DNA from 2 places in the Janthinobacterium sp. SUN033 genome. Region 2 is predicted to be linked to the other one. Evidence: predicted binding sites of a transcription regulator. Region 2 holds the regulator's gene; the other holds the start of a gene.
The links. Region 2 encodes sigma-54, which starts transcription at its own class of promoters, with help from an activator protein. Its sites were predicted from a motif close to TGGCANGNAANCTGCTTT; they were not measured.

Region 1: the regulator sigma-54 is predicted to act here: its motif matches at 13,515-13,532, upstream of OX460_RS05505 (circularly permuted type 2 ATP-grasp protein).

What each region holds. Positions count from the first base shown of each region.
Region 1 covers NZ_JAPQNV010000001.1:1,176,252-1,192,035, reverse strand. The annotation lists gene OX460_RS05570 (DUF3299 domain-containing protein) at 1-431, opposite strand, end outside; gene OX460_RS05565 (FtsX-like permease family protein) at 442-1,638, opposite strand; gene OX460_RS05560 (ATP-binding cassette domain-containing protein) at 1,635-2,291, opposite strand; gene zigA (zinc metallochaperone GTPase ZigA) at 2,446-3,672, shown strand; gene OX460_RS05550 (GTP-binding protein) at 3,692-4,696, shown strand; gene OX460_RS05545 (hypothetical protein) at 4,693-5,481, shown strand; gene OX460_RS05540 (GNAT family N-acetyltransferase) at 5,526-6,044, shown strand; gene OX460_RS05535 (transcriptional repressor) at 6,072-6,497, opposite strand; gene OX460_RS05530 (alpha/beta hydrolase) at 6,600-7,931, opposite strand; gene OX460_RS05525 (hypothetical protein) at 8,088-9,065, opposite strand; gene OX460_RS05520 (peptidase) at 9,308-10,186, opposite strand; gene OX460_RS05515 (transglutaminase family protein) at 10,278-11,087, opposite strand; gene OX460_RS05510 (alpha-E domain-containing protein) at 11,087-12,031, opposite strand; gene OX460_RS05505 (circularly permuted type 2 ATP-grasp protein) at 12,025-13,479, opposite strand; gene OX460_RS05500 (HAMP domain-containing sensor histidine kinase) at 13,608-14,765, opposite strand; gene OX460_RS05495 (hypothetical protein) at 14,834-15,709, opposite strand.
Region 2 covers NZ_JAPQNV010000004.1:187,109-202,892, forward strand. The annotation lists gene OX460_RS17935 (YqaA family protein) at 1-311, opposite strand, end outside; gene ilvA (threonine ammonia-lyase, biosynthetic) at 513-2,048, shown strand; gene queF (NADPH-dependent 7-cyano-7-deazaguanine reductase QueF) at 2,131-2,973, shown strand; gene OX460_RS17950 (PTS sugar transporter subunit IIA) at 3,307-3,789, shown strand; gene hprK (HPr(Ser) kinase/phosphatase) at 3,826-4,761, shown strand; gene rapZ (RNase adapter RapZ) at 4,982-5,845, shown strand; gene OX460_RS17965 (enoyl-CoA hydratase/isomerase family protein) at 5,846-6,931, opposite strand; gene raiA (ribosome-associated translation inhibitor RaiA) at 7,060-7,422, opposite strand; gene OX460_RS17975 (RNA polymerase factor sigma-54) at 7,492-8,970, opposite strand; gene lptB (LPS export ABC transporter ATP-binding protein) at 8,975-9,730, opposite strand; gene lptA (lipopolysaccharide transport periplasmic protein LptA) at 9,730-10,311, opposite strand; gene lptC (LPS export ABC transporter periplasmic protein LptC) at 10,337-10,948, opposite strand; gene OX460_RS17995 (HAD hydrolase family protein) at 10,991-11,524, opposite strand; gene OX460_RS18000 (KpsF/GutQ family sugar-phosphate isomerase) at 11,524-12,534, opposite strand; gene OX460_RS18005 (monovalent cation:proton antiporter family protein) at 12,643-14,622, shown strand; gene OX460_RS18010 (DUF484 family protein) at 14,623-15,783, opposite strand.

The DNA.
Region 1 (15,784 bases), on a different contig from region 2:
TACAGGCCCATGGGGTCGCTGGCCAGCACTTTCAGCTTGCCTTGCACGATGAAGGGTGCGTAGCTGAATTTCACGGGGGTGCGGCTCTTGATTTCCACCACGCCTTCCGGACCGGCCGGCAGGCAAAAGGGACAGCTGGCCGAAGTGACGGTCAGCAGGAAGTGTTTCTGCTTTTGTCCTGGTTCCAAAGGCATCATGAAACCTTGTACTTTCACGTCAGTATTGTCGAGCGCGCTGATTTCCGGCGTGTATTTCGGCACCATGCGGCCCTTTTTCGCCTTCACCGTGGTGGCCTGGCCCAGCAGTTTCCACGAGACGACGCCGGGCAAGTCCGTCAACGGGGCGAAGAACGAGGGCGGTTCGTCGGCGGGGGCCGCCGCCGCGATGCCGGCCAGCAGCAGGCAAGCAATCAAGACAATGATTTTCAACATGTTTTTCCTTTCAGGTACGCGCCAGGGTGGCGGCGATATCGGTGCGGTAGGCGCGCGCGGCGGGAAGGCCTGCGGCCAGCAAGCCCACGGCCACGGAAATCACGGGCAGCCACGCTTCGCCGGGCGCGATGCGCCAGGCTTGCAGGTTCAGGTCCTGCATCGATGCCAGCCAGCCCAGCAAGCCGACGGCTGCATGGCCCAGCAACCAACCCAGCGCCGCGCCCGTCAATGACAGCAGCAAGCCTTGCGCCAATAGCAAGCGCAGCAGTTTGGCGGGCGAGGCGCCCAGGGTGCGCAGGATGGCCAGGTCGGTCTTGCGCTCTTCCAGCGCGCCGTACAGGGCGACGAACAGCGACAGGGCCGCCACCAGCAGCACGCCGGCGGCGATCGCCCGCAGCACGGCGATGCCCACGCCCAGCAGGTTGAACAGCCGCGCCGCCTCGAAAGCGGGCTGCGCCGCCTGCAGCCGGGCCTGACTGTTTACCCAGCGGGGCAGGCTGAGGGCGGCCAGGGGCGACGCGTATTGCACCAGCACGGCCGTCAGTTCGCGCTCGGGCGCGGCGGCTGGCACGGCCGGCTGTTCATCGGGGTCCGTTTCATGCACTCGCCACACGGAAGCGACGGGCGTGAGGATCAGCCGGTCCAGCACCGTGCCCGTGGGCGCCAGGATGCCCGTCACCGTGTAGGGCGCGTGCTGGTGCACTTCGCCGCCCGCCAACAGCCCGTGCGAACCGGCAAAGCGGGCGCCCAGGATGGCGCCCGTTTCGCGCGCCGCCCTGGCGCCGAACACGGCTTGCATCGGCTGCGCGAACGGCTTTCCCTGCGCCAGGCGCGCGCCGTAATGGTCGAGCAGCGCCGTGGTGCTGCCGACGATGCGGAAACCGTGGAAATTGTCGCCCAGCGCGAGCGGGATCGCCGCTTTCACCAGCGGCTGCGCGGCCAGCGCCGCCAGCGCCGTGTCGGGGATATTGCCGGTCGGAATATCGGCGTGATACACGGACGACAGGATCAGTTGCAGTGGAGAACCTTTCGCGCCCACCACCAGGTCGATGCCTTGCGCATCGCGCTCCGCGTGCTCTTCCAGCTGGGCGGAGACGCCGAGTATGAAGGTCATCATGGCGATGCCGATGGCCACCAGCAGCAGGTTCAGGCTGGACGCCAGCGGCTTGTGGCGCAGGGCGCGCCAGGCGAGGGTGGCCGCGTTCATGCCGCCACCCTGGCGCGCGGCAGGCGCAGCACGACGGCGTGCGGCAAGGCGGCCAGCACCCTGGCGTCGTGGCTGGCGATCACCAGCGAGGCGCCCACTTGCGCGGCCTGGCTGGCCATCAGCGCGACGACGGCCGCGCAAGCCTCGTCGTCGAGGTTATCCGTCGGCTCGTCGGCCAGGATCAGTTGCGGGCGCATGACGACGGCGCGCGCGATGGCGGCCCGCTGCCGTTCGCCGCCGCTCAGGGCATGCGGGTAGGCGTCGAGCTTGTCGGCCAGGCCCAACTGGCCCAGCAGGCTGGCCGCGCGGGCCGGATCGGGCCGCTGGCCGCTGGCGTAGGCGGGCAGCAAGACATTGTCGAGCACGTTCAAGCTGGGCACCAGCGCCAGTTGCTGGGGCAGCAAGCCGACGGCGCGGCCGCGCCAGCTGTCGCGCTGGCGCGGCGTCAGGCCGGGCAGGGACGTGCCCGCCACGTCGAGGCGGCCCGCCTGGGGCGCCAGGATGCCGGCCAGCAAATGCAGCAAGGTCGATTTGCCGGAACCGGATGGTCCCAGCAGCAGGGCGTGGCGCCCGGCGGGCAAGTGGAAGGCGGCGATGTCCAGCACGGGGCGGGCGGGGTCATAGCCGTAGGTGAGTGAATCGAGGTGGAGCATGAAGTTCTTTCGGGTAACTGGCCGGCAGGCAAAGATTGCCGCACAAATGCAACTGAGCTGCATTATAATTCAAACGCAATAGAGTTGCATTTAAAATGCGACCGTCCATTTCCCCCTTGCTTGACAACCCGATCACCCCATCCGAAAGATATCCATGACCCAGCGCAAACTCCCCGTCACCGTCCTGTCCGGCTTTCTCGGCGCCGGCAAGACCACCTTGCTCAACCACATACTGCGCAACCGCGAAGGCAAGCGCGTGGCCGTCATCGTCAACGACATGAGCGAAGTCAATATCGACGCTTCGCTGGTGAAAGACAGCGCGGCGGCGGCCGGCGCGGCCCTGTCGCGCACGGAAGAAAAACTCGTGGAAATGTCCAACGGCTGCATCTGCTGCACCCTGCGCGACGATTTGCTGCTGGAAGTGCGGCGCCTGGCCGCGGAAGACCGCTTCGACTATCTGCTGATCGAATCGACGGGCGTGGGCGAACCGATGCCCGTGGCCGCCACCTTCGACTTCGAGGATGAGCACGGCGACAGCCTGAACGACGTGGCGCGCATCGACTGCATGGTCACCGTCGTCGACTGCGCCAACCTGCTCAACGATTTCCACAGCGAAGACAACCTGGAGCAGCGGGGCGAAATCGCGGGCGAGGGCGACGACCGCCAGCTGGCCAATTTGCTCACGGAACAGATCGAATTTGCCAATGTCATCGTCCTCAATAAGGTCGACATGGTGGCGGCGGACGAGCGCCTGCGCGTGCTGGCCATTTTAAAAGCCTTGAATCCCGGCGCGCGCATCATCGAAACGAACCAGTCCGTCGTGCCGCTGGACGCCATCCTGGGCACGAACTTGTTCGACCTGGAACAGGCGGCCGGCATGCCGGGCTGGGCCCAGGAGCTGGCCGGCGTGCATGCGCCGGAGACGGAAACGTATGGCATCGGCAGCTTCGTCTATCGCGCGAAGGAGCCGTTCCACGCGCAGCGCCTGCACGATTACATCGCCCAGCCGATCAAGGGCGTGGTGCGCAGCAAGGGATATTTCTGGCTGGCCAGCCGGCCCGAATGGGTGGCCAGCCTGTCCGGCGCGGGCAAGCTGATGAATATCGAACCCGTGGGCCTGTGGTGGGCGTCCGTGCCGAAGGAACGCTGGCCCACGGATGCGGCCTCGCTGGCGGAAGTCAAGGCGGGCTGGAGCGAAACGTATGGCGACCGCTACCAGGAGCTCGTCTTCATCGGCCAGGACATGGACCAGGCCGCCATCGAGGCGGACTTGAAGAAATGCCAACTCAACTACACGGAAACGCGCCAGGGCATGGCCGCCTGGCGCAAGCTGCCGGACCCGTTTCCGCAGTGGCAGCGCATGGAAGAACTGGAAGATTAACCATCGAGAGGAAAGACATATGACAGAATTGATCCCCGTCACCATCATCACGGGTTTTCTCGGCAGCGGGAAAACCACCTTGCTCAAGCGCATATTGCAGGGCGATCACGGCGTACGCATTGCCGTGATCGAAAACGAATTCGCCGCCGAAAGCATCGACCATGGCTTGCTGGTGCAGGACAGCGACGAGCAGATCGTGGAAATGAACAATGGCTGCATCTGCTGCAGCGTGCGCGGCGACCTGATCCGCATCTTGGGGGAATTGCACGCCAGGCGCGCATCGGGCACCATCGCCTTCGACCACGTGATCATCGAAACGACGGGCCTGGCCGCGCCCGGCCCCGTGGCGCAAACCTTCTTTGCGGAGCCATCCGTCAGCGAGTACTACATGCTTGACGCCATCCTGACGGTGGTCGATGCGCGTCATGCGCAGCAGCAATTGACGGCGCACAAGGAAGCGCAGGAGCAGGTGGGCTTCGCCGACCGCATCCTGCTGTCGAAGACGGATCTGGTCGGCAAGGACGAGCTGGCCGCGCTGCGCCAGCGCCTGGTTGCCATCAATGGCCGCGCCAGCATCCAGAAAGTGCGCTTTGGCAATGTGCCCTTGCGCGACATCCTGAACATCCGCGGTTTCAATTTGAACGCCATCGTCGAGCTGGAGCCGGATTTCCTGGGAGAACTGGGCCACCGCCATGGCGACGGCGTGCAATCGTTCGTCTATCACCAGTCCCGGCCTCTCGATCTGTTGCAGGTGGAGAATTTTCTCGATGCCGTGGTGCAGCTGTTCGGCAGCCAGCTGATGCGCTACAAGGGCATCCTGTACGTGGCCGACGTGCCGTGCCGCGCCGTCTTCCAGGGCGTGCACATGCTGATGGGCTCGGAACTGGGCGCACCGTGGAACGACGGGGAAACGCGCGCCAGCAAGATGATCTTCATCGGCCGCGACTTGCCGCAGGATATGCTGACCCGTGGCCTGGACCGCTGCGTGGCCAAGGCGGACAGCCCGGCCGAGGTGGCGGCGTGAGCGTGGAAGCGGGCTTGCCCGCCCTGGCGCTGATCTTTTTGCTGGGCATGCGGCATGGGCTGGAACCGGACCACCTGGCCGCCGTCGATGGCCTGACCCTGCGCAGCCAGGCCGCGGCGCCCCGCTGGACGCCGTGGATGGGCGCGCTGTTTGCGCTGGGCCATGGCGTCACCGTGCTGGCCATCGTGGCCGTGGCCGCCGTGGCGTCGCAGCAATTTTCACCGTCGGAAACCGTGTTCGGCTGGCTGGAATGGTTGCCCATCGCCTTGCTGCTGCTGATTGCGGCCCTGAATGCGCGCAGCTTGCTGGCCGGCGCCCAGCTGGCCGAGGTGCGCGGCCGGCTGCTGCCGCGCTGGCTGCGGGGCGCATCCGGGCCGCTCGCCGCCATTCTCGTCGGCATGCTGTTCGCGCTGGTCTTCGACACGGCCTTGCAGGCGGCCGCCTGGGGCTATGCGGCCGTCGCGCTGGGCGGCATGCAGCCGGCCTTGCTCACGGGCCTGGTATTCGCCGTCGGCATGGGCGTGACGGATACCTTCGATGGCTGGGTCACGGCAAAAGTCATGCGCACCGGCCAGATTGACCTCGTGCGCGCCTTCCGGCGCCGCCTGGGCTGGCCCATCGTCGCCATCTGCGTGGCCATGGCCGCTTGCATGGCGGCCGGCAAGCTCGACCCGGCATGGTCGCTGCCGGAAAGCTGGACGGCGGCCCTCGGCGCGGCCATGGTGCTGCTGATGGCGGCCCTGTACGGCTGGACCTTGCTGGGTTTGCGCCGCGTGCGTGCCTGAGGCGGGGGCGTGGGTATAATGGAAAAAAACTGCCGGATTCCACCATGCCCGCACCTGAAATCGTCATCCGCCTGCTGACGCCGGCCGACACCGCCGCCTTTTGCGCGCTGCGCCTGCGCGCCATCCTCGATTCGCCCAGCTCGTTTTCCTCGTCGCGCGAGGACGAGCTGGCGCGCACGCCCGAAGAACACGTTCAGCGCATCGCCGACGGCCCGCTGCACCGGGCGTTCGGCGCCTTCGATGGCGAACGCCTGGTCGGCTTTGCGGGCTTGCGGCGTGAATCCATGCGGCAACTGTCGCACAAGGCCTTGCTGTGGGGCGTGTTTGTCGATGTGGCGCAGCGGGGCAAGGGTGTGGCGCGGCGCCTCGTGAACGCCTGCATCGCCCAGGCCGAAGCGGACCCCGCCGTCATGCAAGTGCATTTGAGCGTGAATGCGGAAAACAATGTCGCCCTGGGGCTGTATGAATCGCTGGGATTTATCGCGTATGGCACGGAACCGCGCTCGATGCGCGTGGGCGAGCTGTTCTATGACGAGCATCACCTGGCTTTATTGATCAGGTAATGCCGCCGGTACCGCTGCCGGTACCGTTTACTTGCAGCGCGGGCACAAGCCCTTGATCAGGTAATCGACTTCGCCGCCGCTGAAACCTTCCGGCAAGAGCACGGGCGGGGGCAGCTTGACTTCATTGAAGCAGGTGACGTTCGCGCATTTCGTGCACTGGAAATGCGCGTGTTCGTGCGCCTGGTGGCCGGCGCCCGCGCTGAAGCGCCACACCTGGTCGGCGCCCGCGATGCGGTGCACCAGTTCATTTTCCGTCAGCCATTCCAGCACCCGGTACAGGGTGACGGAATCGATGTCGCTGTCCTGCGACAGCGCTTGCTGGATTTCATGGTGGGTCAGCGAACGGCTTTGCGCCATTAAAAAGTCGAGCACCTTCACGCGCGTCTTGGTGACGCGGGCGTTGGTGTTGCGGATCAGCGATTCGGCTTGCGGTGTAGAAGATGATGTCAACATGATAGGCCTGCTTGCGGGGGATCGGCTGGCGGCGTCATCGCCGTGCCTTTGCCACCCTATGGGCCGTATCTTAGCATGCGTGCCGTACTCGATGGAACGGCGTCACGGTTTGAATGTCCAATAGCGCCCGGCCACCGTATCGACGGGGTCGAGAAAACGCTGGTCGGCGCGCGCCTGGTTGCGTATCAGATAAAACATGTCGGACAGGGCCGAGCGCTTTTCCGCAAAGTAAGAGTGCTTCATGAAGCTGGTGTCGACCCCGGTGGCGTCGATGGTTTCCACGCCCGCCACGATCAGCATGCCGGCGCCGCTGTCGCCCGCGCGCGGGTAGCCGTGCACGGCTTTCGAGGCGGCCAGGGCCAGGTCTTGCGACGAGGCATACAGGGTGACGGGGTTGCGCGCGGCGGCCAGTTTCGGCGCGATATCGTGCTTGAAGATGGCGGCGTCGATATCGGGCGCGGACAGGATGATTTCCGTAATCTTTTGCGTCAGCTGCGGCTGCGCGGCCAGCAAGTCGGCCACGGCCCGCGCCAGGCCGCGGCTGCCCATGCTGTGTCCGACCAGATACACTTGCGCCGCCTCCGTGCTGGCAAGAAAGTCGGCCAGGAAGCTGGCGAGATGGGGCGTGCTCCACTCGATATTGTTTTCATCGATGGTGTAGCCGGCCACCTCGCCGCGCGACGGCCAGCTGTAGAACACGGGCGCGCCGTCAAAGCCCAGGTCGTAGGCCATCTGTCCCGTGCGCCGCGCCGCATCCTCGAAACTCACGTTATAGCCATGCACGAAGATAAAGGCGCTCTTGCCGGCCGAGGCGCGGATCTGGGTCTTCAAGGCGGCAAAGAAGTTGCCGCGGTCTTGCACGTCGGCCGACAGCACCACCACGTGCTTGGCCGGGTCGTCGCGAAATTCCAGGCGCCACAGCGACGGCGATTCCAGCTGCCCCATGCGATGGTCGCGGGGGATGCTGATGTCGCAGCTGCCATAGCTGAGGGGGCCATTGCCGCCCATGATGTTGCGTTCGCCGCTGAAGCGCTGGGCCGGCGGCTTGCCCACGTCGCGCTGGCGGTCCGTGGCGAAATACACTTTCACCACCGCATAGTTCGACACGACGGCGCCCTGGTCGGCAGGGGCGGGCGACGGGGGAAATGGACGCAGCGGGGGCTGCACCGCATCGAGCAAGCCTTGCGCGGCAAACAGGGTTTCCATGTCGTCCGGCACTTTCGCGGCGGACAGGGCGGCGGACAGGGCCAGTTGCAGCCGGGTATCGGCAGGTTCGGTTTCCAGCGCGGCGACGGCGGCCAGGATGGCGGCGGCGCTGTCGAACTTGGCGATGGCTTGCTTGAGGCGTTCATAGTGGCTGGCAACGGCTTCGGGAGCATGGCCGGGCGCGCCATGCCCGATGGCTGCCACGACGGCGGAAGTGATCAAGTCCATGCTGCCCACCTTCCTGTGCAATTATTGATATTGCCATATAAGCACGATGTCATGAACTTGTCCAGAGGGGTTCGCAACGCATGGAAGATCTGTCAAGCTGCTCGGATAGAGCCATTGTTCTTCCGACTCTGGCCTGGCCGCGGCCACCACAACCGCCTATGTGAACAGATACTTCTGGAGCTGTAAATTGCGTGCGCAGATAGCCTTGATGTCGGCAACAGGAATTGCTATCGCACCTTGAAGATCAATAACACCAAGCGCAAAGATATATGCAACCAAGGCCGAAAAATAAAAACGCTCATAGCGTTCAACATCCGCCTTACTGGTGCGGAACGGGCTTAACATACTGCCATGCGCGCGCTCATTGCGAGAAGTGAATAATAGTAAAGATAGAAAAAACTCGATTCTTTTCTTATCCTTGGGCTGGTTTTGCACCCTAGTCATATCCAGTGCAGTATGCGTAGCAGGATTTTTCGGCTTGCCGCCAAACGAACCCGATATGTAGAGTTTGAGAAAACTCGCACACAGATCGATTTTCTTGGCATCGACAGGCGGTGGATTTGAAAGTTTTGGCTTCCCTTTCAGTTTTGCTCCAACCGTTTGAGGCGCGACCGGTGGCGGCACCGCGAATTTATCCATAAATTCGTCATAGCGCACTTCGCCAAAAAAATCTTTGGCGCGTCCTCTGATAAATTCGTTCTGAATGCCAGGTTGTACATGTGCGTAGCAAATGCGCTTGGCCACATATTTATATGAACCAAACGGCATTGCATCGGCCAGTAGCTTGAGTATGTCATTCCAACCTTTTTGGTTGGCTAGGGTCAGCTTCCCCCCCAATCCTTGAACTATGGCCTTGCCACCTTTGGAAAACAGCGGAGTTGCGCCCTTGTCTATGACACGAAAGCAATGATCAAACAGATAGTCTGGACGGGTAGGCAGGCATTCTATGCCATCAATCAGGTGCCCCACCAGTACTTGGAAATTAGCATCGCTGCTAAATTGTAGGTGCACGGGTTCAAATACCTGAGGATGGTGCTTCATCACCAGCAAATCAGCAAATTCCTGTTCCGCCTTAAATAGCATAGCCGTAGGCCAGCAATTATGTTTATCTACCCGTGCCTTTTGAAAGTTCATTGCTGCTTCCTTTTATATTGCAATATTGAAAAATAGCGCCTTCCGGAATCGAAAGGCGCCAGTTTAAATAGTGACATGAAATTAAGAGGCAATGTTGAGAATGAAAATTTTTATTTTCTTGTTGTTCGATATAGATTGCACCCCTATAGGCATATCAATAAAGCAATATTTGCACGTAATCTGTGAAGCGTTTTGCATGCGACGAGGCAATGCCTGTCACGACAGGCGCTGTCAACCACAGATCAATGCTGCTTGTCGTCGCTGAACTGCTGCGCCAGGGATTGCAGGGGCGCCACGGTCAGGCCGCCGCGGCTCACGTGCTCGGGGATGGCCACGCGCACGGGCTTGCTTTGCATGTTGGTCGATGACAGCACGTTCGTCGTCGTTTCCGGCGCCGCATTCCACACGGGATCGACGATGCCTTCGAACACATGCTTCAATTGTTCGCCCCACGTATCGCGGATCATGCGGAAATACTGGTTCTTTTCATCGATGGTGACGAAGCGCGTGACGGCCAGGCTGCCCGTCTCGTAGACGAGCAAGTCGAGCGGCAAGCCGACGGAAATGTTCGAGCGCAAAGTGGAATCCATGGAAATGAGCGCGCACTTGGCAGCCTCGTCCAGGCGCGTGAACGGATTGATGACCCGGTCGATGATGGGCTTGCCGTATTTCGCTTCGCCGATCTGGAAATACGTGTTTTCATCGTGCGATTCGATGAAATTGCCGGCCGAATACACCTGGAACAAGCGGCAGCGCTCGGCGCCTATCTGGCCCCCGAGAATGATGCTGACATTGAAATCGATGCCGCAGTCGGCCAGCGCCTTCGCTTCGCGCAGGTGCACGGTGCGCACGGCTTCACCCACGATGCGGGCCGCGTCGTACATGCTGGCCACGTTCCAGATGCTGCGCCCGTCCGCATCCACGTGTTCGGACACGATCTGGCGGATCGCCTGCGAGATCGACAAGTTGCCGGCCGTCATCAAGACCAGCATGCGGTCGCCCGGGTTTTCGAACACGCTCATCTTGCGGAAGGTGCCCACCTGGTCCACGCCGGCGTTGGTGCGGGAGTCGGACAGGAAGACCAGGCCTTCGTTCAGGCGCATGCCTATGCAATAAGTCATCGTCGTAAATCAAATCAAAAGGGGAAGCATTTTACACCAGCCGGGCCCGGCCTACCGCCTGCAAGGCCCGGCCAGCCTCATTCCTGCCCGTTTACACGGGCACGATCTGCACATCGACTCGTAATGTTTCCGTGCCGCCACCCTGGCGCACGCCCCGCACGGGCGCGGCCGAATCGTAGTCGCGTCCGATGGCCAGGCGGCAATACGCATCCGTCATCAGCCGCGCATGCGTGACGTCGATGCTGACCCAGCCCGCGAAATCCGTGTCTTCCGCCCAGGCGTCGACCCAGGCATGGCTGGCCGCGTGGCCCGTCGTGCCCGGATCGATATAGCCGGACACGTAACGGGCCGGGATGCCCCAGGCGTGGCAGCACGCCAGGAACAGATGGGCGTGGTCCTGGCACACGCCGCGCCCCAGGGCCAGGGCGTCGCCGGCCGTGGTGGTGACCATGGTGGCGCCGCTTTCATACGCGACCTTGCCGACGATGTGCTCGGCCAGGCGCAGCAGATGGCCCGTGCCGGCCGTCACGCGCCGGTCCGGCAGGCTGGCGGCCGTCAGTTCGAGGATGGCCGGGTTGGCCTGGGTCAGCGGCGTCGGCATGGTAAACAATAGCGGCGACAGGGTGTCGACCAGGTTCAGCCGTCCCTTGTGCGGGTAGATGGTTTCCACCACGCCGTGCGCCACCAGGCTCAGCGACTGATGGCTGCCGTTAATCGTCAGCATGTGCGACAGATTGCCGTAGGCATCCGTGTAGGCGTGGCACCGGCCCGGCGTGGAAATATGCCAGGACAGGGCGCGCTGCTGCGGCTCGATACGCGGCGTCAGGTGCAACTGCTGGATGGTGTAGGCCAGCGGCGCACTATAGGCGTAATGGGTTTCGTGGCGGATGGTGAGCTGCATCAGGCCGCCAAGGGAACGAGGAAGTCGCGGCTGACCCGGTTGCCCAGGTCATAGATGTTTTCCAGAAATTCCGTCAATGTATGGTGCAGGCCCGCCTTCATGATGTCGTCGATATGGCCGAATTTCAGTTCCGCATGCAATTTGCCGGCGAAACGCTCCGTATCGGCGGACACGTCGTTGCGGATATGTTTCAGGTTTTCCACCACGTCATCCATGCAGGCCAAGAGCGACCTGGGCATGTCGCCGCGCAGCATCAGCAATTCCGCCACCCGTGCCGGGGTGATCACGTCGCGGTAGACCTTGCGGTAGATCTCGAAGCCGGAAACGGAGCGCAGCAGGGCCGCCCAGTAGTAGAAATCGCGCTGGGTGATGTCTTTCGACGTGTCGCGCGCGCCGTGGAACTTCACGTCGAGGATGCGCGCCGTGTTGTCGGCCCGCTCCAGGAAGGTACCCAGGCGGATGAAGTGGATGGCTTCATCCTTGAGCATGGTGCCCAGGGTCACGCCGCGCGACAAATGCGAGCGGTATTTCACCCATTCGAAGAACTGGCTGGGGTCCGTTTCCAGCAGATTGCTCTTCAGGCGCTTTTGCATGTCGAGCCAGGTGGCGTTCTGGATTTCCCACACTTCCGTCGTCAGGGTGCCCCGCACGGCGCGGGCGTTTTCGCGCGCGCCCGTCAGGCAGGCCAGGATGGAAGACGGGTTGTTCGGGTCGCGCACCATGAAATCGAGCACGTCGCGCGTGTGGAAGCGGCCATATTTGTGGTCGTAGGCGCTTTGCAGCTCGGAAATGCCCAGGGTGGCGCGCCAGCCTTGCTCCGCGTCCTGCTCCGATTGCGGCAGCATCGACGTCTGCATGTTGACGTCCAGCATGCGCGCCGTGTTTTCCGCCCGCTCCGTGTAGCGGGCCATCCAGAACAAATGATCGGCGGTGCGGCTCAGCATGTTTTCTCTCCTGCAAAAGCGGATGTGGCTTCCAATACCCAGGTATCCTTGGTGCCGCCCCCTTGCGAGGAATTGACCACCAGCGAGCCTTCACCGAGCGCCACGCGGGTCAGGCCGCCCGGCACCATGGAAATTGTCTTGCCGGACAGCACGAACGGCCGCAAATCGATGTGGCGCGGCGCAATGCCGGCCTCGACATACGTGGGGCAGGCGGACAGGGCAAGTGTCGGCTGGGCAATGTAGCCGCCCGGATTGGCCAGCAGGCGCTGGCGGAAATCCTCGATCTGCGCCAGGCTGGACGCCGGCCCCACCAGCATGCCGTAGCCGCCCGCGCCATGCACTTCCTTGACGACCAGTGTCGGCAAATTCGCCAGCACGTAGGATAAATCGGCCGGTTTGCGGCACTGGTACGTCGGTACGTTGTTGAGGATCGGTTCCTGCGACAAATAAAACTTGATCATGTCGGGCACGAACGGATAGATCGACTTGTCGTCGGCCACGCCCGTGCCGATGGCGTTCGCCAGGGTCACGCGGCCCGCGCGGTACACGGAGAGCAGGCCCGGCACGCCCAGCGACGAGTCGGAACGGAAAGCCAGCGGGTCGAGGAAATCGTCGTCCACGCGGCGGTAGATGACGTCGACCCTCTTCGGCCCGCGCGTCGTGCGCATGTACACCGAGTTGTCGTTGACAAACAGATCCTTGCCTTCGACCAGTTCCACGCCCATTTGCTGGGCCAGGAACGCATGTTCGAAGTAGGCGGAGTTGTACATGCCGGGTGTCATGACGACGACGGTCGGGTCGTCCACGCCCATGGGCGCGACGGAACGCAGGTTGTCGAGCAGCATGTCCGGGTAATGGTCGACGGGGGCGATACGGTTGCGGGCGAACAGTTCCGGGAACAGCCGCATCATCATCTTGCGGTCTTCCAGCATGTAGGACACGCCGGAGGGCACGCGCAAATTGTCTTCCAGTACATAGAATTCGCCCTGGCCGGCGCGCACGATGTCGACGCCCGCGATGTGGGCGTAGATGTCGGAAGCGACGGATATACCCTGCATTTCCGGTCGGTACTGGGCATTCTTGTAGATTTGCTCGGCGGGAATGATGCCCGCCCTGATGATGTTTTGTTCATGATAAATATCATGGATGAACATGTTCAAGGCTTGCACGCGCTGCACCAGGCCCGTCTGCATCTGCGCCCATTCGGCGGCGGGGATGATGCGGGGGATGGTGTCGAACGGAATCAGGCGTTCCGTGCCGGCATCGTCGCCATACACGGCGAACGTGATGCCGACCCGGCGGAACGTGAGGTCGGCTTCGGCCCGCTTGCGGGCGATGGTCTCGGGCGATTGCTGTTCCAGCCAATTGCTGAATTCACGATAGTGTTCACGTACCTTGCTGTCCGTACCCACTTCATTTGCAGTCATTTCATTGAAAAAATTTGCCATGTTGTGATTTCCCTTGAGCCGTGTCTGGGTATAGCTCAGCAGGAAGCGTGCCAACGGGGCGGGCGTGAACAGGTGTAAAGATGACCACTTTTGTGGCGTCGCGCCATTCCTTGCACCAATTCGGTGCGCTAGGCGCCACTCTTGGGGACGTCGGCGGACGGGACGAAGGGGCGGCAATCGACGGGCACGTCGAAGATGAAGCTGGTGCCCGTTTCGGACGCGCTGTCGACGGCGATGCTGCCGCCGTGGCTTTCCGCCACGCTTTGCACGAAGGGCAGGCCGATGCCCCAGCCTGGCGCGGGGTTGTCGTTTTCGCGGCGCAAGTAGTCGAAGATGCGCGCAGCCTGTTCCGGCGCGATGGCCTGGCCGCCATTGTGGACGGTGACCATCAGGCGTTCGTGGACCGCTTCCACGTGCACGCTGATGGGCGTGTCGTCGCCATACTTGAGGGCATTGCCGAGCAGGTTTTCCAGCGCGCGCCGCAGCGAGTTCTCGCACCACCAGCCGGTGACGGCTTGCCCGCTGACCCGGCATTTGTCCGGCCGCTGCAAGTTGACCTGGCCGGCCACGGCGTGTACCAGCGGCAGCACGTCGAATTGGCTCAGCACCAGCGGCAACTGCTGGCCCTGGTGGTAGCTGAGGCCATCGAGCAATTCCTCGATCATGCTGTCGAGCCGCTTGCTGTGCTCGACAATCTTGTGCGCCAGCAATACCACCCGCTCCGGGTCGGCTGGCCTGAACAACAGCTGGGCGCTGGTGCTGATGACGGCCAGGGGATTGCGCATGTCGTGCGACAGGCCGGCCGCGACGCGGCGCCGGAAGCTTTCATGCATGCTGGTAAATTCGCGTATCGATTCGCGGATGCCCACGTCGATCGACTTGTTGATCACTTGCCAATCCTTGCTGCGCAGGGTAATGCCGGACTCATGCGCAGTGGCGGCGAAGCAGTCGCGGAAGATCTGGTATTCCTGGATCACCTGTTCCGGGCCGTAATTGGTCATGCGCGCCCGTTCGTTGCCATGCACGGCGGGCACGTTGCTGTTGCTGGCGGCGTTGTCGCGCGGGTGGCCGGGGGTGAGGGCTTCGGCCAGGTTGTCGAAAAAGGCCGGCAAGGTATTGATGAGTATGGGCGTGAGCAGCTGGTCTGCGCCGCGCACGCTGGCGCGCACGCGCTGTTCCCAGGCCTCGAGGACGGCGTCGCGCATGGCGAAGATGCGCTGCGCACGCTGCAATGGCTGGTGCGCGCCGGCCTGGCGACCCGCGTGATGATCTGTGCTGATGCTCACCTGGCCTCCCTGACCGCAGTGACTATGCTTGCAATAGTATGCGCCTAATCAGCCGGCGGGGAAACGCTTTATTGTCCAGTCTCGGCCTGGCTCACGGCCGCATACAGGCGGGAAAGCGAGGCTGACCACTCGGTCAGCGAAAAGTTCTGTGGGTCATCATGACCATTCGCAAACCCTGTATCGAGCACGGCGTGGAAGGCGGGAATCAGCCACGTTCCCTTGCGCACGCTGGCGGCGATATACAGCAGGGCCAGGCGGTCGTATTGGGCCGGCGTAAAGCCGGGATCGGGCGCCAGGCCATCGTTGCCCTTGCCGCCGCCGGGTACGGAGTTGCGCGGCTGCACCAGTTCCACGTGCAGGAACAGGCCCGTCAGCGAAGGCTTGTCCTTTTCCAGCTTGCTGGCATAGCTGGCCGTGCCGAAATCGCGCACCTGCAAGGAGCCGCCCAGGCGGTTCACGTAGACATGGCCCTTCGGACCGCCGCCCAGCGCCGGATTGCGCAAGCTGAAGTCGTTGAAATCCCAGCTGGCGTCGTTGATGTGGTCGGGAATGGTTTCTAACAAGAAATTCGGGTAGCTGGTGTCGTGGATGACGAAATAGCGCGCCATCGGCGCAGCCAGCCGGCCCACGGCGCGCGACAGGGGCGCGTCGACGGCGCCGCCCACGTCCGCCTCGGCGATGCCCTGTTCCGCCAGCCAGGCGCGCAGGCGGGCCGGCGCGATACCCGCGCGCTGGCCGATGCGGGCGGCCAGGAAGTCCGGCAGCGGCGCGCTGTCGCCCAGGCGCGCATACAGTTTGACGGGACGCAGCAAACACGTGGCTTGCGCCAGCGCATCGCCCTTGAAGCCGCTTTTCCAGGCGGCGTACGGGCAGGCGGCTTGTTTTTGGGCAGCGGCCGGCAGGGACAGGCAAAGCAACAGCAGCAGGGCAGGGAGTCGTTTCATGTCGGCATTGTCGCCGAAGCGCGCCTTGCGGCACAGGCGCACACATGAAAAAAAGCTGCCCGAAGGCAGCTTTTC
Region 2 (15,784 bases):
AGCAGCATGGTCTTGGCGCCATAGCGGGCCAGCCAGCGGAACCAGCGCGTGTCGCGTTCCTTGGCAAACGCCTGCTTGGCCCGGTAGCCCATCCAGTAGTCGACGATGCCGCCCAGGGTATTGCCCAGGGTGGCGACGCCGATGGTGGCCCAGAACAGCGCGGGATTGGCCTTGATGACGGCAAACACGGCCGGTTCCGAGCCGAGCGGCAAGAGGGTGGCGGAAATAAAGCTGATCAGAAAGACCGATGTCAGCCCGACTTCCGGTGCTGCGATCAGCTGCAGCAGCCAGGCGATTGCGGATTCGATCATGGAACACTTCGCGATGCAGTAAGGCTCTCCATTATAATGAAGAGCAGCTTGCGCGCCGCACAATCCGCGCCGGCCGGCAAAGGCCTACCCGCCCGCAGTTCCACAGAGCATTATTGTCGCCAGGCTATCCGCCGCGGCGCCGCCGCTATCGCCCGACACGCTCCAGACCCTTTCTGGCCCAGAATCACTTGCTTGCAGACTATGAACATCGACTACCTCAAGAAAATCCTGACCGCCCGCGTCTATGACGTCGCTACCGAAACGCCGCTGGAACTGGCCCCTGCCCTGTCGCAGCGCCTGAACAACCAGATTTACTTCAAGCGCGAAGACATGCAAAGCGTGTTCAGTTTCAAGATTCGTGGCGCCTACAACAAGATGTCCAAGCTGAGCGAAGCGGACCGCAAACGGGGCGTGATTTGCGCCTCGGCCGGCAACCACGCCCAGGGCGTGGCCCTGTCGGCCGCGCGCATGGGTTGCCGCGCCGTCATCGTCATGCCGACCACCACGCCCCTGGTGAAGGTCGAGGCGGTCAAGGGACGCGGCGGCGTGCACGTGGAAGTGGTGCTGCACGGCGAGTCGTACACGGATGCCTACAACCATGCGCTGACCCTGGAAAAGGAACAGAAGCTGACCTTCGTGCACCCGTTCGACGATCCGGACGTGATCGCCGGCCAGGGCACGATCGGCATGGAAATCCTGCGCCAGCACGCCGGCCCCATCCACGCCATCTTCGCGCCCATCGGCGGCGGCGGCTTGATCGCCGGCATTGCCGCCTACGTGAAACAGATTCGTCCCGACATCAAGATCATCGGCGTGCAAAGCGTCGATTCGAACGCCATGGCCCGTTCGCTGAAAGCGGGCGAGCGCGTGACCCTGAACGACGTGGGCCTGTTTGCCGACGGCACGGCCGTGCGCCTGGCCGGCGAGGAAACCTTCCGCCTCGTGCAGGCGTATGTCGATGAAATCATCACCGTCGACACGGACGCCATCTGCGCCGCCATCAAGGATGTGTTTACGGATACGCGTTCCATCCTGGAACCGTCGGGCGCGCTGGCCATCGCCGGTGCCAAGGCCTATGTGGAACGGGCCAGCCTGACCAAGCATCCCGTCAACAATGAAACCCTGATCACCATCGCCAGCGGCGCGAACATGAATTTCGACCGTTTGCGCTTTGTCGCGGAACGGGCCGAACTGGGCGAATTCCGCGAAGCCGTGTTTGCCGTCACCATGCGCGAACAGCGGGGCAGTTTCAAGCGTTTCTGCTCGCTCATCGGCGCGCGCAACGTAACGGAATTTAATTACCGCATCAGCGATGAAAAAGCCGCGCACGTGTTCGTCGGCATTCAAATTGCCGACCGACATGAATCAAGCGTGCTGGCGAAGACCTTCGAGGAACACGAATTCAAGACCCTGGACCTGACCCACGACGAGCTGGCCAAGTCGCACATCCGCCACCTGGTGGGCGGCAAGAGCCGGCTGGCGCAGGACGAGTTGCTGTACCGCTTCGAGTTCCCGGAGCGCCCGGGCGCCCTGATGCGCTTCCTCGACAGCATGGCGCCGAACTGGAATATTTCCCTATGTCACTACCGCAGCCAGGGCGGCGACGTGGGGCGCATCCTGATCGGCCTGCAAGTGCCGCCCGATGAGATGGGAGAATTCGCCCGCTTCCTCGATACCCTGGGCTACCGTTACTGGGATGAAAGCAGCAATCCCGTCTATAAGCTGTTCCTGGGGTAAGCATCACCTCCCGGCGGCGGCTACTCGCCGTCGGGAGAATTAGGCTACCATGCGTGCTTGACTGAATTCACGCCACACGACCATGACCACCACCAACGACCTCGCCGAACAATCCCCGCTGGGCAAAAGCTCCGCCTACCGCACCGATTACGCGCCGGAACTGCTGTTTCCCATTCCCCGCCAGGGCAAGCGCGACGAGCTGGAATTGCGCGGCACCCTGCCGTTCTTCGGCCTCGATATCTGGAATGCGTATGAACTGTCGTGGCTGAATCAGCGCGGCAAGCCGCAAGTGGCGATTGCCAAGGTCAGCGCCCCGGCCGATTCGCCGAACATCATCGAATCGAAGTCGTTCAAGCTCTATTTAAATTCGTTCAACCAGACCAGGCTGGACAGCCCGGATGCGTTGCTGGTCCTGCTCAAGCAGGATTTATCGAAGGGCTTCGGCGCGCCCGTGCAAGTGGAACTGACCTTGCAGGACGATTTCGGCAAGCTGAAAATGGGCGAATTCGACGGCGTGCTGCTCGACCGCCTGGACCTGGAAATCACGCAATACACGCCTTCGCCGCTGCTCTTGAAGGCGGCGCTCGATGAAGCGCCGGTGGAAGAAAAACTCGTCTCGCATTTGCTCAAATCGAATTGCCTGGTGACGGGCCAGCCCGACTGGGGCAGCGTGCTGATCGAGTACGCGGGACCGCAGATCGACCAGGAAAGCCTGTTGCGCTACCTGATCGGTTTCCGCGAGCACAACGAATTCCACGAGCAATGCGTGGAGCGCATCTTTGTCGATATCTTGCGTCAGTGCAAGCCGCAAAAACTGTCCGTGTATGCGCGCTACACGCGCCGTGGCGGCCTCGACATCAATCCCTGGCGCAGCAACTTCAGCACCGGGGCGATGCCGGGCAATCTGCGCAATGCGCGCCAGTAACGCCAAACAACACCCCGCAACCATGCCAACAGGAATGTTGGCTGTGTTTTAAAACAACGTTGCAGTAGTGCCGCAGAGCATGTCAAAGACGCTGAAAAATCGGAAAATCGGCATTCGGCGGCGGAAAAACCGGCGCACCGCGTGTTTTTAATCAAGAAATAGCCGATACACGCCGATGTTATTTTTTTGCTAAAATGATGACCATGTGGGCTGTAGCGCCCACTGCGCCCGCAGCGGGCGTATACTGTTGAGAATTGGCGTTACAGGCCGCCGAAACAGGCCTATAATTCGGCTCGCAAGCCCTCTGCGCATTGCACCATTTCATTGAGTGTCATGACTAATCTTAGCAAAATATTATCCCTCGAGAACGTCCTGCTGGACCTGGAAGTCTCCAGTAAAAAGCGCGCCTTCGAGCAAGCCGGCCTGATCTTCGAAAACAATTACGGCATCGCCCGCTCTACCGTCTCGGACAATCTGTTTGCCCGCGAACGCCTGGGCTCGACCGGCCTGGGTCATGGCGTGGCCGTGCCGCATGGCAGAGTCAAGGGCAGCAAAACCTTGAAAGCGCCCCTGGGCGCCTTCGTGCGCCTGGCCGAGCCGATTCCATTCGAATCGCCCGATGGCAAGCCCGTCAATCTGCTGTTTTTCCTGCTGATTCCAGATCATGTCACCCAGCAACATCTGGAAATCCTGTCGGAAATCGCCGAAATGTTTTCCGACGACGCCTTCCGCACGGCATTGGCCACGGATCCGGAACCGAAATCCGTGCATTCGCGCATCGTCAATTGGCAACCCAGTCTGCAAGCGGCAGGTTAAACTTCAGGTATTCCTCCACTCCTGAAGAAGACTGCCATGTTGCAAACGCCGCTGACGATACAACGCCTGTACGACGATAATCGTGAAAGTCTGCAACTGGGCTGGTTCGCCGGCTTCCCCGGCGGCGAGCGCCTGATCTCGGGCGACGTCTCCTCGGCCGCCGACCAGGTGGGCCACTTGAACCTGATCCATCCGGGCCGCATCCAGGTCTTCGGCCACCAAGAAATCAATTACTACCAGCGTCTGAAGGTCAACACGCGCACCCACGTGATCGGCGAACTGATCGCCGGCGGTCCGCCCGCGCTGATCATCGCGCAAGGGCTGGAAACGCCACCCGACATCCTCGCCATCTGCGACGAGCAAAACATCCCCCTGTTCTCCACCCCGCTGCCGGCCGCGCAAGTGATCGACTTCCTGCGCGTCTACCTGTCGAAAAAACTGGCGCAGCGCATCATCATGCATGGCGTGTTCATGGACGTGCTGGGCGTGGGCGTGCTGATCACGGGCGATTCGGGCCTGGGCAAGAGCGAACTGGGACTGGAATTGATCTCGCGCAGCCATGGCCTGGTGGCCGACGACGCCGTCGAATTTTCGCGCATCGCGCCCAACATGATCGAAGGCCGCTGCCCGCCCCTGCTGCAAAACCTGCTGGAAGTGCGGGGACTGGGCTTGCTCGATATCAAGGCCATCTTTGGCGAAACGGCCGTGCGCCGCAAGATGCGCCTGAAGCTGATCGTGCACCTCGTGCGCCGCAACGCGCTGGAAGAAGAAGTCGAGCGCCTGCCATTCCTGTTCCCCACGGAAGACGTGCTGGGCTTGCCCGTACGCAAGGTGGTCATCCCCGTCGCCGCCGGCCGCAACATCGCCGTGCTGCTGGAAGCGGCCGTGCGCAATACGATTTTGCAACTGCGCGGCATCGATACCTTGCAGGAGTTCATGGAACGGCAGAGATTAGCAATGAGTGGCGACTAGTCTGCAGTGGAGTTCACCCTTGCAAGGGCGAACCGTTGCGCAGGCACGCAGCAGTGCTGCGTGAATTCCCTGCTTCACCAACGACTTACCATGAGTGGCGACTAGCGTTGCAAGAAGCACGCCCTCTTTTGTTTAACCAATACTACAGTCCAAATTGCAATAATTTGTAAAGATAGTTGCCTTGGGAGCGGAGCGCCGGTCTTTATTGTATGATCGGGTTATGCATATCGTCCTTATCACCGGAATATCCGGCTCCGGTAAATCCGTCGCGCTCAATGTGCTGGAAGATACCGGTTACTATTGTGTCGACAACCTGCCACCGGCCTTGCTGCCCAGCCTGGTGCAGACCCTGCTCGACGAAGGTACACCGCAACTGGCCGTCGCCGTCGATGCGCGCAGCGCCGAATCGCTGACCAGCCTGCCGCACAATGTGGCCCTGCTGCGCGACCAGGGGCACGACGTCAAGGTCATGTTCCTGACAGCCACCACGCATTCGCTGGTGGCGCGCTTCTCGGAAACGCGGCGCAGCCATCCGCTGTCGCACGAATTGCGTCCGAACCAGAATCCGGCCAGCCGCCGCACCCTGATCGAGTGCATTTCGGAAGAGCGCGAACGCCTGTCGACCATCGAACAGCTGGGCCATGTGATCGACACGTCGGAACTGAGCGCCAACAAGCTGCGTGCCTGGATCAAGGATATCGTCGCCTCCGAACGCGCGCCGCTGACCCTGTTCTTCGAATCGTTCGCCTTCAAGCTGGGCGTGCCGCTGGACGCCGATTTCGTCTTCGACGTGCGGGCCTTGCCGAATCCCTATTACGACCTGGCCTTGCGCCCCCTCGACGGACGCGACGCGCCCGTGATCGCCTTCCTCGACGCGCAGCCGAGCGCGCTGGAACTGCTGGCCGACATCCGCGCCTTCATCGAGAAATGGTTACCGTCATTCAAGTCCGACAACCGCAGCTACCTGACGGTGGCCCTCGGCTGCACGGGCGGCCAGCACCGCTCCGTGTACATGGCGGAGCGGCTGGCGCAATATTTCGGCCCCAACGAGCGCGTCGTTCTACGCCACCGCGAGCGCAGCTAATTAATCGAGGTGGCGCAGCGGATGCGCCGCGGCCGGCCAGACGGGGGCAAAGAAGCGCGCCACCATGGCCGCGTCGACTTCGTCCAGGCTGGCGGGGTTCCAGCGGGGCGCATTGTCCTTGTCGACCACCAGCGCGCGCACGCCCTCGAGCACTTCGCCATGTTCGAAATTGTGGCGCACGACTGTGCGCTCCAGGCGCAGGCAATCGGCCACGCCCAGGTGGGCGCCCCGCTGCAGCAATTCCAGGGTCACCGACATCATCAAGGGCGAACGCAGGCGCATGGCCGCCAGCGCCTTGGTGGCGAACGCGCCGTCGTCCTGCGCCAGCGAAGCCATGATGGCCGCCACGGAGCCGGCGCTGAAATGGCGGTCCAGCGCCGCGCGCGCCGTGGCCAGGGGAGATACCCCCGCCTCGGCCTGGAATGGCGCCGCCAGCGCCTTGATGGCCACAGGCAAGGCCTCGCCCGGCGTCGATTGAAACAGGTCCAGCAGCGCCCCCATCTGCGCTTCGGGCAGGTAGACATCGGCCAGGCCCGTGTACAGGGCGTCGGCCGCGTTGATCGTCAAGCCCGTCAAGCCCAGGTACAGGCCCAGCTGGCCGGCCAGGCGGGACAGGAAATAACTGCCGCCCACGTCCGGAAACAGGCCGATATTGACTTCCGGCATGGCCATGCGCGTGCGGCCCGTCACGATGCGCAAGCGGTTGCCTGGCCCGGCTTGCGCCACGCCCATGCCGCCGCCCATCACCACGCCATCCATCACGGCGATATACGGTTTCGGGTAGAAATGAATTAAATGATTTAAAGCATATTCTTCCGTGAAGAAATCTTCCAGCAGGGCGCTGCCGCCTTGCGGCGTGGCCAGACCCGCATCGTAAAAGAAACGGATGTCGCCGCCGGCGCACAGGGCCTTGTCGCTGCTGGAGCGGATCACGACGGCGTCCACCTGCGGATCGTCGCGCCAGGCCAGCAGGGCCGCGCTCAGGGCGCGCACCATCTCCAGCGACAGGGAATTCAAGGCTTTCGGACGGTCAAGCACGATGTGCCCGGTGCGGTTGCGGATGGAAGTCTGGACGAAGTCGCTCATGGCAGGCAGGAAAGAAGTGAAAGTGCGAATATTCTAATGCCTGCGCGGGGAACATTGCGTTCCGCTGGGCGCAAAAAAGGGCGCAATGTGCGCCCTTAGTTGATCACAACTGCTGGAAGCGGGTGGCCTTAGACGGCGACGACGGCTTCTTCCTCGGAGTTGTCTGGCAGATGCTTGATCGCCTCTTTACCGTGCCCTTGCACTTTGGTTTTGTATTTCATCACTTGCCTATCGAGCTTGTCGATCAGGGTATCGATCGCGGCGTACAGGTCGTGCGCCAAGCTTTCCACATAGACAGTCTTGCCGCTCAAACGCAGGTTGACTTCAGCCTTTTGACGTTTTTCTTTCTCTTTGAGGTTATCCACGGTCAGAATCACGGCGATATCGATGACTTGATCGAAATGACGTTTCACGCGCTCCAGCTTCGTTTGTACGTATTCACGGATGGCTGGTGTCACTTCGAGATGATGTCCGCTGATGGTGAGATTCATACACACTCCTAAAGATGATCGGGTTCGTGCGGTCCATCCTATCCGGCCCGCAGAGGAACCGAAAAAAACTTACAAACACTTACGCAGGCTCACTGGCGGAATTTTTAATGCTTCCCGGTATTTGGCAACAGTACGTCGCGCAATCACCATGCCTTGTTCCCCCAGCATGTCCGCAATCTTACTGTCGGATAAAGGATTTTTAGGGTCTTCTGCTCCTGTCAGTTGCACGATCAATGCCCGTATCGCCGTCGATGACGCTTCGCCCCCCGCTTCGGTGGCGACGTGGCTACCAAAGAAATATTTCAACTCGAACATGCCGTGCGGGGTCAGCATGTACTTTTGAGTTGTTACCCGCGAGATAGTACTCTCGTGTAAACCCAGTGTATCAGCTATTTCACGGAGCACAAGGGGGCGCATGGCAACGGCCCCATGCGAGAAAAAGTTCTTTTGTCTTTCTACTATCGCCTGCGCCACGCGCAGGATCGTGTCGAAGCGCTGGCGCATATTCTTGATCAGCCACTTGGCTTCCTGCAACTGTGCGCCCATGGCGCCCTCCCCCTTGCCCTGCTTGAGCAAGTTGGCGTACATGGCGTTGACGCGCAGGCGCGGCATGACGTCGTTGTTCAGGGTGACTTGCCAGCCATTGCGCGCGCGCTTGACGACGACGTCGGGCACCACGTAATCGGACACGTCCGAGGCGAACACGGCGCCCGGATGCGGATTGCACTGGCGAATCACCGTCTGCGCTTCGCGCAAGTCTTCATCGTCGCAATCGAGGGCTTTTTTCAGCTTGTTGAAATCGCGCTGGGCAAACCAGGCCAGGTGCTTTTCCACGATCACGAGGGCCATGCGCCGCGTCACCATGGCGATGTGCGGCAAGCGCTTGATTTGCAGAGCCAGGCATTCGGACGCGTTGCGCGCGCCCACGCCCGGCGGATCGAAACTTTGCAGCAGCGACAAGGCCGTGCGCATCTCGTCGGCGTCGATTTCCAGCTCTTCCGGCAGGCGCGCCAGGATGTCGTCGAGCGACTCTTCCAGGTAGCCATTGTCGTCGAGCGCGTCGATGATCAGCTCGACCAGCGCGCGGTCGCGCAATTCGAGCACCGTCACGCGCATCTGCTCCATCAGGTGTTCGCGCAGAGTGCAGTGATGGGCCTCCAATTGCGGACGCGAATCTTCGTCGTCGGGCGCCTTGCCCCGGCTCGCCTCACTCCAGTCGCTGTCGCCGCCATCCGCGGCGGCCGGGCTGTCGCCCCCCTCGCCGTCAAACGCTTCCGCTTCGGCCGGCGCTGCGGGCGCCTCCTGGCCTGGTGGCTGGGGCGGCGCTTCGGCCGGTGCGGCCGTGGAGCTCAAGGCCCCGTCGGACAGCAGGCGCAGCGAGCGGTCGAGCGGATCGTCGAGGCGTTCGAGCAAGGGATTGTCCGTCAGCAATTGCTCGAGTTCCTGGTGCAATTCCAGGGTAGACAATTGCAACAGGCGTATCGATTGCTGCAACTGCGGCGTCAGTGCCAGGTGCTGCGAAGTGCGCAGCTGCAATGATTGTTTCATTGGCTTACATGCGGAAGTGTTCGCCCAGATAGACCCGGCGTACCGACTCGTTCGCAATGATGTCGTCGGGGCGTCCCGACGCCAGCACCGAGCCCTGGTTGATGATGTAGGCGCGGTCGCAAATACCCAGCGTCTCACGCACATTATGATCGGTAATCAGCACGCCGATATTGCGCTCCTTCAAGAAACGCACGATGCGCTGGATCTCGATCACGGCGATCGGATCGACGCCGGCGAACGGCTCGTCGAGCAGCACGAAACGGGGATCGGTGGCCAGCGCGCGGGCGATTTCCACGCGGCGGCGTTCGCCACCGGACAGGGACAGCGCCTGGTTCTCGCGCAGCTTTTCAATCTGCAAGTCGGCCAGCAATTTATCCAGCCGCTCCTCGATCTCGGCCTTCGTCAGCGGACGGCCTTCGACGGTCTGGATTTCCAGCACGGCGCGGATATTGTCTTCCACCGTCAGCTTGCGGAAGACGGACGCTTCCTGCGGCAGGTAGGACAGGCCCATCTGCGCGCGGCGGTGGATCGGCAGGCTGGAGATATCCACGCCGCTGATATCGATGCTGCCGCCATCGGACGGCACCAGGCCGACGATCATGTAGAACGAGGTGGTCTTGCCGGCGCCGTTCGGGCCCAGCAAGCCCACCACTTCGCCGCATTCGACTTGCAGCGAAACATCATGCACGACTTGCCGCTTGCCATAGGTTTTTTGCAGCCCGCGAACGATCAGGGTGCTGCCGCAACGTGTATTTTCCATTATTTCTTTCCTGGCGCGGGCGTGGCCGGCGCTTTCTCCGCTGCCGGCGCCTTGGTCTTCGGCTGGATCACCATGCGCACGCTGCCGCCATCGGCGGTGCTGGTGCCGCTGTTGGAATTTTCCATCGCAAATTCTTCCTTGCGGCTGTCATACGAGATGAAAGCGCCATTGGCCACATCGGTGACTTTCGCGCCTTCCAGGCGCGTCAGCTTGGCTCTGGAAAACAGTTTCACCACTTCCGTCTTGTTGTCGTATTCCACGCGCTCCGCTTCGCCTTCGACCCACAGGTCGCCCGCGCCATCGCGCTTCTGGCGGAAGGTCGCAAGCTTGCCGGGATCGGCCCAGAAGGTGATGAACTGGTAGCCTTGCGGGTCTTCCGTGATCAGGGCCCGGCCCGCCTTCATGGTCAGGGTCCCCTTGACCAGCACGACGTCGCCCGTCAGGGTGCGCACCTGCTTGACGTCATCGACGTGGCCGCTGCGTGCCGTGATGACGGCTTCCTTCTCGGAATCGGCCTTCTCGGCATGCGCCACGCCCATGATGGCCAGCGAAAATACGGTCAACAGCAAGATGTTCTTCATAGTATGGTTTCCTTGTTTCATTCTGTCATTTTGCCGCCGCGGCCGGGCGCGGTTTCGGCGGGAGGACCATGCGCAGCGCATTCTGCACTTCCACCACGCCGGTGGCGTTATTCGCCTTCATGCCGATGCCATTGATGCGCGAGGCGCCCGTCAGGATATCGACAGGCACGTCCGTTTCCATTCTTTCCTCGTCCGGGAACACCGTCAGCGCTTCCGTCTTGACCGTCAGGTTCTGCGCCTTCGGACTGGCCACGCGGTCGATCACGACCTTGCGGTGCAGTTGCAGCCGGGTATTGTCCTGGTCGATATGCGCCTGTTCCGCATTCATGTTCATCGGCGGCATGCCTGGCGTGAGCTTGCGCACGAAGGGCTGGTCGATATCGGACGAATCGTCCAGCGGATAATGCGTGAGCTTGGTGCCCGACACGATATAGCTGGGCTTGCCCGTCAAGTCCATGCGCACCATGCTGAAATTGGTGATGAAATAGTCGGGTTCATCCAGATGCTTGCTGGCCGTGATGTCCTGGCCATTCTTGTTCATCACCTCGAGCAGCCAAAAGCTGCCCAGCGCGACGACGACCGCGCCCAGCACGGTAAAAATCATGCGCCAGCGATGGGCGCCTCCTGGCTTACGCATAGGGCTTCACTCTTTCAAAGGTCACTGGCGAGGCGGCGCGCCTCACTCCAGGAACGGCGCCATGACGCGCGCATAGTTGTCCTGGGCGCGCAGCAGGAATTCGCAGATCTCGCGCACCGCGCCGCGGCCGCCGCCGGCCTGCGTCACATGGTGCGCCAGGCCCTGCGCCTCCGGACGCCCGCCCGGCACGCTGACGGCAAAGCCCACGCGTTTCAGGATGGGCGCGTCGATGACGTCGTCGCCGATATAGCCGCATTGCTCTTCCGTCAAGCCCGTCAGCGCCAGCAATTCGCGAAACGGCGTCAGCTTGTCGTGGCCGCCCTGGTGCACATGGGTAATGCCCAGGTCTTGCGCGCGGCGCGCCGTGATGGCCGAGCGGCGCGCGCTGATGATGGCCGTCTGCACGCCCGATTCCTGCAGCAGCTTGATGCCCAGGCCATCATACACATTAAACGTTTTCATCATCTCGCCGTCCGGGCCGAAATGCAGACTGCCGTCGGTGAGCACGCCATCGACGTCAAAGATCATCAGTTTGACCTTGGCCGCCCGCGCCAGGTTGTCCGCCACGCTGTCCATCAGATCACCTTCGCTTGCGTCAGATCATGGATATGCAGCGCGCCCACCAGCTTGCCGTCGGCATCGACGACCAGCATCTGGTTGATGCGGAACTGCTCCATCACGGCCACGGCGTCGACGGCCAGGCGTTCGGGCGCGATGCTGCGCGGCTGCGCATGCATGACGTCGCGGATCGCCACTTGCGTGAAATCCTGCACGCGCTCGAACATGCGGCGCAGATCGCCATCCGTAAACACGCCCACGGGGCGGTTGTCCGCGTCGACGACGGCCGTCATGCCCATGCCTTTCTTCGTCATTTCCTCCAGCGCCTGCAGCAAGGAAGCGTCCACGGGCACCTTGGGTACGCGTTCGCCGCTGCGCATGACGTCATGCACGTGCGTGAGCAAACGGCGGCCCAGGGCGCCGCCCGGATGCGAGCGGGCGAAATCTTCTTCCTTGAAGCCGCGCAAGTCGAGCAAGGCCACGGCGATCGCGTCGCCCAGGGCCAGGGTGACGGTGGTGCTGGCAGTCGGCGCCAGGTTCAGCGGACAGGCTTCTTTCTCAACAGAAATATCCAGGTGCACGTCGGCCAGCTGGGCCAGGCTCGAATTGGGCTTGCCCGTCATGGAAATCAGCACGCCGCCCATGCGCTTGACGACGGGCATGATGGCCATCAGTTCCGATGATTCGCCGGAGTACGATATGGCAATAAAAGCATCGTCCGAGGTGACCATGCCCAGGTCGCCATGGGCCGCTTCGGCCGGATGCACGAACAGGGCCGGCGTGCCGGTGGAAGCGAGGGTGGCGGCAATCTTGCGCGCAATATGGCCGGACTTGCCGATGCCGGAGACGACGACTCGTCCCTTACATTGCAGCAACATCGCCACGGCGCGGCCGACGCTGTCGTCCGTGGCCAGGCGCGCATGCAGCGCAACGATGGCGTCGGACTCGATCTGCAAGGTGGTGCGGGCCAGCGCGACAGCGCGCTCGGTCGTCGCTTGCATGTCAATTCGATCAAAAGCTTTCAGCATTGTTTTTTCATGGGTTACACTCATGCCCAAAGTATAAACGAATTAGGAAAGCAAAAAACTTGCCAGTCACAACAAACAACGATTTCCATTGACCGTACCGGGCAACCCATGTTTTCCTCGCTTGAACTGACCCTGATGTTACTCGGCAGCGCCGTGCTGGGCGTGGTCGCTTTCAGAATGTTGCATTTGCCGCCCATGCTGGGCTACCTGGCCGTCGGCATCGTCATCGGCCCCCACGCGCTGGGCCTGGCGGCGGAAAACGAGGCCAGCCACACCTTGGCCGAGTTCGGCGTCGTCTTCCTGATGTTTTCCATCGGGCTCGAATTTTCTCTTCCCAAGTTCCTCGCCATGCGGCGCATCGTCTTCGGCCTCGGCATGGCGCAGGTGGTCACCACCATCATCGCCACCGTCGTCTTCGGCTGGTTTGTCGCCCGTTACCTGTCCGCCTACATCCACCTGAGCTGGCAAGCCGCCTTCGCCCTGGGCGGCGCGCTGGCCATGTCGTCGACGGCCATCGTCTCGAAAATGCTCACGGAGCGGCTGGAACTCGAAAGCGAACACGGCCGCAAGATCATCGGCATCCTGCTGTTCCAGGACTTGGCCGTCGTGCCCCTGCTGATCCTGATTCCCGCCCTCACCCGCGATTCGGACAACCTGGCCGAAACCCTGGCCTGGGCCGGCGGCAAGGCCCTCGTCGTGCTCATTTTGCTGCTGTTCATCGGCCAGAAGATGGTGCGCGGCTGGCTGACCATCGTCGCCAAGCGCCGCTCGCAAGAGTTGTTCATGCTCAACCTGCTGCTGATTACCCTGGGGGCGGCGTGGATCACGGAACGGGCAGGATTGTCGCTGGCCCTGGGGGCCTTTGTTGCCGGCATGCTCATTTCCGAGACGGAATTCAAGCACCAGGTGGAAGAGGATATCAAGCCCTTCCGCGATGTGCTGCTGGGCCTATTCTTCATCACCGTCGGCATGCTGCTCAATATCCGCGTGGTGTTTGAGAACTGGTGGCTCGTGCTGCTCTTGCTGTGCGGCCCCGTGCTGCTGAAATTCGCCCTGATCGCGGGCCTGGCCCGGCTGTTCGGCTCCAGCAACGGCGTTGCCTTGCGCACGGGGCTGGGCCTGGCGCAGGCGGGCGAATTCGGCTTCGTACTGCTGAACCTGGCCGGCGGCATCAAGCTGATGGACCCGTTCGTCGTGCAGGTGGTGCTGGCGTCGATGGTGCTGTCGATGCTGGTGGCGCCCTTCCTCATCGCCAAGTCCGACGCCATCGTCATGAAACTGGCGGCCAACGACTGGATGATGCAATCCTTGGCGCTGACGAAGATCGCCACGCGCACCATGGCGTCGCAGAAACACGTGCTGATTGCCGGCTTCGGACGCAGCGGGCAAAGCCTGGCAACCCTGCTGGCGGAAGAAAAGATCGAATACCACGCGCTGGACCTGGACCCGGAACGGGTGCAGGAAGCGCAGCTGGCCGGCGCCCACGTGTCGTACGGCGACGCGGGCCGGCGCGAAAGCCTGGTAGCGGCCGGTATCTACCGGGCCAGCGCCGTGGTGATCACGTACGCCAACACGCCTTCGGCACTGAAATTATTGCATTTACTCAACGAAATGGCGCCCACCTTGCCCGTCATCGTGCGCAGCCACGACGATACCGATCTCGACCAGCTGAAGAAGGCGGGCGCGGCCGAAGTGGTGCCGGAATTGATGGAAGGCAGCCTGATGCTCGCTTCGCACGCGCTGATCATGATGGGCGTGCCCCTGCGCCGCGTCGTGCACCGGGTGCAGGCCGCGCGCGAGGAGCGCTATGCCTCGCTGCGCGGCTATTTCCACGGTTCCAGCGACGCGGGCGACGATGCCGAGCTGGAACGCCTGCATACGGTCACCGTCAACGAGGGCGCGCACTGTGTGGACTTGCCCTTGAGTGCGATCGACGTGGCCGGCTGCGGCGCGTTTGTCACGGCCATCCGCCGCGGCCGCGGCCGCCTCGACGTCACCCCCGAGACGCAGCTGGCCAGCGGCGACGTGGTGGTGCTGCGCGGCACGGCCGACGCCGTGGCCAAAGCGGAAACATTACTATTAAAATAACTATTCGGACGGTGCCTGCCAGCTGATGACCTTGTTGCGGCCATCAGCCTTGGCCTGGTACAGGGCCTGGTCGGCGTGCGCCACCAGTTGCTGCGCCACCGTTTCGATCGGCAGCAGCGCCGCGTCCGCTTCCAGGCTGGCCACGCCGATCGAGACGCTGACCCACGCTTGCGCGCTGCCCGGCAAGTCGAACATGGTGCCGGCGATGCTGGCGCGGATGCGTTCGGCAACGAATGTCGCACTGTCGAGGTCAGCGTCGATCAGCAGCACGACGAATTCCTCGCCGCCGAAGCGGCCCAGCGCATCGGAGCGCCGCAATTCCGTGCGGATGCGCGTGGCCACTTCGCGCAGCACTTCATCGCCACCCTGGTGGCCATAGGTGTCATTGACCAGCTTGAAATGGTCGATATCGATATACATGCATGAAATGCAATAATTCTGGCGCCGCGCGCGGGCGATTTCTTCCAGCAGCCGGCGGTCGATATAACGGCGGTTGTAGACGCCCGTCAAGGAATCGGTCAAGCCGATGTATTTCAGCATTTCATTGCTGATCACGTTTTCCAGGCAAATGGCGATGATGGAAGCCATGTGCTTGATGAAATCCGTGCCCAGCACGGGCGTAAAGCGCGTCACGTCGCTGCTGGCCAGGTTCAGGCTGCCGATCAGGCGCTTGTTGCGCAGCAAGGGCACCAGGGCCACGCTGCGCAGGGGCGAACCGATGCCAGGGAAACGCGGGCCATGCACGGCGGCATCAAAGGCGCCCAGCAGCGGCAGCGGCGGCAAGGCCGCTTCGCCCTCGGCCACGGGTGCCGACGGGGCAAAGCCCAGCTCCGCCACGGCATGTACGAACAGCAACTGCGGGAAGGCGCTGAAATCGACGCCCAGCTTTTCCATCACCAGCACGATATCGTCATCCTCGTCGAGCAGGCTCAAAGTGACGCCGTCGAGGTCGGAAATCACGGGCAAGGTGCGGAAAATGGTGCCGATCAGTTCGGGAAACGTGGACGCGCCGACGATTTCCAGATCAAACGCCTGGTGGCGGCACATGATGTCGTGGTTGCGCTCGACCTGTTCCAACAGGAAAGCCATGCGCGCCCGCAAGGCCTGGTTTTCGGCTTCGAGGCTGGCAATGCGCGGGTCCGGCGGTATTGCTTGATTCATA